One region of the Pontibacillus sp. ALD_SL1 genome, then DNA from elsewhere that is predicted to be linked to it. Evidence: riboswitches for the same ligand, from Rfam matches in the RefSeq annotation. Region 1 holds a riboswitch; the other holds the start of a gene.
What was found. A riboswitch is a leader RNA that binds a small molecule or an ion and turns the genes downstream of it on or off. The one in region 1 is predicted to bind thiamine pyrophosphate.
Positions count from the first base shown of each region.

Region 1 (3,163 bases):
CTTAAAGCAAAAAGACAAAAAAATTCCCCGGGAGGGCCCGGGGACGAAGGGGAAAGTTCATTTATTGTGCTACTGCAAAAGTAGTAGTAGCTGCGTTGATTGCTTCCTGTACGTTAATTAATCCATTACCGTAGTAGAAAGCATCGCCTAGAGGCGTTGTCGTGCTATTTAATAAGCTGCGCACTTCTTGATTTGTGAGAGAACTGTCCTCTGCTAAGATGAGTGCTGCAGCTCCGGCTACGTGAGGAGACGCCATAGACGTTCCGTTATAAGAGCCGTATGTGTTACCTGGAAGTGTGCTAAGAATATCTGCACCTGGAGCCATTACTTCTAATTCCTCTCCAACTGAAGAGAATGAAGCACGGTTTAGGCCTTCATCTACAGCACCAACAGCAACAACGGATGTGTATTTGGCAGGATAGCCAATTGTGTTCTTTTTGCCTTTTGATCCTTCGTTACCAGCTGCAGCAATTAACAAAACACCTTGCTGATAAGCGTTATCCATTGCTTGTTGTAGTGTAGTCGAGCCGCGGCTTCCGCCTAAACTCATATTGACAACATCAATATTATTGTCAATTGCCCACTCTACACCTTTTGCGATCCCACTATAAGAACCGCTACCGCTACTGCTTAATACCTTAACAGCGTAAAGCTCAGCTGATGGAGCTACACCAAGTACTCCAAGAGTATTGTTAACACCAGCAATCGTTCCAGCTACGTGGGTACCGTGGCCATTTCCATCATTGAATGGATCAGGCTCACTATCTACGAAGCTTGCACCACCTGCAACTTGTAAATCTTCATGACTAGCGCTTATGCCGCTGTCTAAAACAGCTACTTTAATACCGCTTCCAGAATTGCCACTTGCTTGAACATCATCAGCGTTAATGGCTGGAATGCCCCATGGAGTTGTTTGACCGTAAGCTTGTACACTTGCATCTTCTTCAATATAAGTAACATTTGGATTCTTTTGAAGGGCCTCTACAGCTTTAGAAGGAAGTTTAGCCTGTACGACATTCATGTACTTGAATTGGTGCTTAACTTTTCCGCCTAACTGTTTAATGTTAGATGCTTCTTGCTTATCTACCCCTGTCTTAAAACCTATTAAGTAATCCTGAGGTTTCTCTGATGGTTGTGCCGAAGTTGCGATCGGCCCAATAGATAAAGATAAGATGAACATGAAACTAAGTATAACGATTTAAAAACGTTTCAATAGAATCCCTCCTTAAGTAGTTGATTCTATTGTAATACGAAGCCATAGTAAAAATCTTTGAGACATATGAGTGTGATAGATCAAGAGAATACGAGGAAAATAAGAAGTTTTCTCGAAAATTAGGTAAAAAGACACATGGTTATAAGTAGATTTAGGGGGGGTTTCGCAAGTGGAAGGGAAAAAGGAGTATAGAACGGATGTTTGTAGTAGCAGTTTGAGAAAAAAATGAATAAATGATAGGCTATCCATTTCTTAGTATACCATATATAAAAAGAAAATATTGGATAAAGTAGAAGAACTTTTGGTAGATGACTTGAGTACGGTGATTTATTCACCTATAATGGGATTAACGAAAAAAGCATAAGTAAGAAGACCACAAGGGGAGCCTTATGGCTGAGATTGAACAAATTGTTCTGACCCTCTGAACCTGTTAGTTAGTACTAGCGTAGGGATGTGGCTTTAGTGATGGCGCAATGCAAAAGGACTATCCATCTTAAAGCTCTCCCTTGCATTGCTTTTTTTGTGTGTAAATTTATCTTTAGGGAGGAGATTTAAGATGAAACGTAGTCCGATTTTATTTTTAGTTGAGATTGCCATGTTTGCTGCATTAGGTGCGGTTCTTAGTTTACCCTTTTTAACGATTCCGTTATGGGTACAAGGGGGATCCATCGCTTTTTCTATGGTGCCGATTTTCTTTATGGCTTACCGTTGGGGGCTAAAAGGAGGCTTAATGACAGGTCTCTTAGTAGGTGTATTTAACTCCTTGATTAATCCCTTTATCGTTCATCCTGTGCAGTATGTAATGGACTATCCTCTTGCATATGCTGTTGTAGGAGTGGCAGGTTTGTTCTCAAAACCAGCTCTAAAAGCTGTTCGTGAGGGGCATGCAAAAGCGTTTACGATTTACATCATTTTGGGAACGCTTATTGGTAGTGGCCTTCGATTCATGAGCCACTTTGTAGGTGGGATAGTATTCTTCTCTTCATTCGCACCAAAAGGTACACCTGCTTGGATTTATTCCTTAACCTATAACATCGGCTATATGCTCCCATCTTTCATTATCAGCGCTGTGATATTAAATATTATCTTATACAAACAGCCGAAGTTACTACATTTCGGCGGATCCCAATCCATTAAATCTGCCTAAATATTATAAAATATAACTGTTAGTTCATTACGTGTCGCAGGGGAGAATCCCACCTGCGGCACGTTTTTTGTTTCAATATAGAGTTTGAAAGTGGTTTGATTGAGGAAGAACTAGCCTTGAAAGGGCTTCGTTTACGAGCGTCATTAGTTTAGGGAAATTAAGAAGAATCTTATTTGAAAATAGATGAAAGTAGATTTAAAGAAAAGTTTATAAATAATTCTTGGAAAAAGGTTCATAAATTCATAAAAAGGGTAAAGGTGTATGTGGAATATATCTTAAAAGGGGGAAATTAACAAATGAGTCAAAACCAAACACTAACGGCGCAAACATTTCTCTCTAAACTTCTTACTCAGTACGCAACATTACATGAAAAAGCAATAGGTGATCGTGCCGAAGAATATATAAAACAACTAGGAATACGGACAGGAGAATGGATGGAAGGCCATTATGTAGATGCTAAATCTACATGGTCTGTCGATCAATATGTCAATGTAATTCTTGCCATTAAGAATGATATCGGTGGACAATTTGAAATAGAAGAAGTAACACCTGAAAGAATCGTTGTTAAAGGAACTCAATGTCCATTTGGGGATATGGTGAAGGATGCTCCTCACTTGTGTCAGATGACATCTAGTGTTATCGGAGGAATCGCTTCAAGGCATTTTGGATACTCAAAAGTCAAACTCGATAAACGGATTGCTGTTGGAGACGATCACTGCCGTGTCGTAGTTCACTTGAATCAGAACGAAGAGCACGGAGGAGAGGAGTATTATAATTTACCCGTCACTCCAGAAAATGGAGAT
Region 1 is NZ_CP062974.1:1,403,104-1,406,266, forward strand. Features, by position in the region: gene IMZ31_RS07070 (S8 family peptidase) at 62-1,180, opposite strand; TPP riboswitch at 1,582-1,682, shown strand; gene thiT (energy-coupled thiamine transporter ThiT) at 1,770-2,360, shown strand; gene IMZ31_RS07080 (methanogen output domain 1-containing protein) at 2,657-3,163, shown strand, end outside.

Region 2 (3,163 bases), 100 kb from region 1:
TGTGATCGCAGCTGCATAGGTGCACCCTGTCCCGTGCGTGTGCAATGTATCAAAGCGAGGGGACGTAAAGGTCTCGAACGTTTCTCCATCGTAAAAGAGATCAGTTGCTTCTCCATCAAGGTGGCCGCCTTTAATGACAACAGAAGAAGAACCAAAATCGTGTACAATCTTTTTGGCGGCTTCGTATCGATCTTCTTCTGACTCCAAGCTTCTACCTGTTAACGCCGATGCTTCCGGAATGTTTGGTGTGACAATCGTTGCAAGAGGGATGAGCTCATCGCGCATGGCTTGCAGTGCTTTATGATCAACGAGAGCATCACCGCTTTGGGCAATCATGACAGGGTCCACGCAAAGAGGTAACGTAAGAGGACGCAGGTGCTCTGCAATGGTTTCAATCATTTCAGAATTTGCAATCATTCCTGTTTTGACCGCGTGAACAGGCATATCGCTCGTAACGGATTCAAGCTGCTCTTTTATAAAACTAGCTTCTAAATGGCGAATTCCCTTCACACCTAACGTGTTTTGAGCAACAACAGAAGTGATGACAGACATGCCGTACACGTCTAATTCTTGAAAGGTTTTAAGATCTGCCTGGATACCTGCGCCACCACTAGGGTCCGTGCCCGCAATTGAAAGAGCGCCTTTCACGTTACGCATGATTCGTCACCTCTTTGAGAGCGGAAGTTGGCCATGTTTCCAAGCGGTACGCCATTTCCCAGAATGCCCACTCTAACTGACAGCTCTTTATAAAAGCATCTTTCATGGCTTTCTTTTCCCGGGGTGAAGCAGTCTCTGCCCAGGTGTCTAGTTTTGTGCGAAGTTGATTCGTTGTAGACCTTATTTCATCGTTCACATAAAAGGTGATCCACTCATAGAAAGGGTGGTCAGGTGTTGGCTGCACGTGCTCCATTAAATAGTCCCCAATTTCAAGGTACGTCCAAGGGCATGGAAGGAGTACGGCCAAGATTTGCCCTAGTGTCCCTTCGTAGGCATGGGTCTTCATATGTTTAATATAGTGATCAGCCGTAGGGGGAAGGGGGTATCCTTGTAAATCCTCATACGGGGTATTGATATAAGTACATAGATTGTGATGGGGATGAATTTCACTGTGAAGAACAAATTCGATATTTTCTTTGAAGAAGGAGATATCCTCCCGATCGCTACATTTGGAGATCGCGATTCCATACACATTCATGAATGCATGAAGGTACTCAGCATCGGCTTTCACGTAATGGGCTATGGCTTCTTTCGGAAGGTCGCCTTCTCCAATCCCTTTCACGAAAGGGTGGTTGAAAATTGCTTGAAAAATCGGCTTTGCATCGTGACGAAGTTGTTCAGTAAATGACATAGTAGTTGCCTCCTGGTTTTATTTATAGGAAGTGAACCAGGTAGTGAGGAGGGAGGGGGTTGGGGGTTATGAACATAAAAAAACCGCTCCTAGAACTGGAGCGGTTTTGGGATTATAAAGTAATAGATTGAGAGATCATATGATAAAATACGCCCTCTAATCGTAGGTATAACAAATCCAACCGACTCCACTTCCCTTCGCTGGTACTAACCAGATCAGGTTCAAAGGGACCAAGGATTTCTCCTTATCTCAGCCATTAAATGGGCGCCCCTAGTGGACTTCCTATATTGTACGGTTACCGTAACACAGGTTTCCTGGATTTGTCTACACTGGAAAGGGTCCGTTACTCTAAAGGGGTTTGGGCTCGATGGGGGACAACTCGCTTTCCTGCGGCCCCACAAGATGTGGGGTCGTTCGACGTAGTCACAGGACGTGACGTTTTTAGTCGAACTTCCTCTTTCTTTTTTGCCTCCTCGTTCGCTGTCGCTCATGTTTGCTGTGCCTTATGCACAACTATTTATGGGCACGTCTGTCGGTGCTTTAGCGTTTTTACCGCCGTTTTTCGTAAGTAGTGTGTCGGGTGCATTTCTTGGGTGGTTTGTGTTGTCGAGAGTGGGAGATAGGTTGTATGTTCGTAGAGTTTGAGGTTTGGTGTGTGTTGTAACTAGATGCAGAGGGACTTTAGTAAAACTATGCTTATCTCTGACGTTTTAGAGTAGGTCAGGGTTCAAAAGGTAAGAGAGAGGCGTGATCTATGACCTTTTTATTGCTTAAAACGGTGGAAAGGTAACAGAACTACAGTATCTATGACCTTTTGTAGGATTATTACTTCCAAAAGGTAACAGATAACGTGAATCAGTGACGTTTTATGGTGGGGAGCTTTAGAAAAGGTAAAAGATCAATTTTAGGATACCCATAAAGTAACAGAAAAAGCCCAGACCATATAGGACTGGGCTTCTCATTAACTTGTTTGCATCTAGCTGCAGCGCCCAGCAACTAGTAGACTTCCCTCACCTCCGGTCGATCAGTCAACATCGATTCGCTTGTCGCTCATCGTGTTTCCTTGATCTCGCGGTGGCTCAGTCCAGTCTATACGTTGCTAACCGGGCGCTTCCGCTTTTGTTATAGCTTTCAAGAAGCTACAAAGGAAGGGCTTTTTTGAACGGCTGAGACAGAGGTAGGTTCTTCCTGCTGGCTCATGTTTTGAATCATAGGTAATCGCGCAAGGTCCATGTTGCCCCCGCTTACGATAATACCCGTATAATTCGATTGGATGTTGGAACCGTGTTCGAGAACAGCTGCAAGTGCTGAGGCTCCGGCTCCTTCGACAAGTGACTTGTTTCGCTCAAGCATCGTAACGATGGCTTTTGCGATGTGTGTTTCTGACACGGTTACGATCTCATCGACATACTGCTTGATGAGTGGGAACGTGTTTTGACCAGGTTTCTTCACGGCGATTCCATCTGCAATGGTGGAAACATTCTTTAAGGTGGAAGGTCCTTGTTTGTAATACTGATTGTACATGGCACTCGCTCCTGCAGACTGCACGCCGATGATTTTGATAGACGGCTTAACAGATTTTGCTGCAACGGCGACACCACTAATCAGTCCGCCTCCTCCGATTGGAACGACTAGCGTATCAAGGGATGGATTTTGTTCAAGCATTTCAAGAGCAATCGTACCTTGACCGGCCATCACGTCATAATCATCGAATGGATGAATAAAGACGCTGTCGTTTCGGCGCTGATCAGCACAAGCTGCTTCATAGGATTCTTGGAAAGATTCACCGGTCAGCACGATTTCAGCTCCATAGCT
Region 2 is NZ_CP062974.1:1,301,412-1,304,574, forward strand. Features, by position in the region: gene thiD (bifunctional hydroxymethylpyrimidine kinase/phosphomethylpyrimidine kinase) at 1-657, opposite strand, end outside; gene tenA (thiaminase II) at 650-1,348, opposite strand; TPP riboswitch at 1,524-1,630, opposite strand; gene ilvA (threonine ammonia-lyase) at 2,480-3,163, opposite strand, start outside.
Region 2: another riboswitch for thiamine pyrophosphate. It lies ahead of tenA (thiaminase II); the one in region 1 lies ahead of thiT (energy-coupled thiamine transporter ThiT).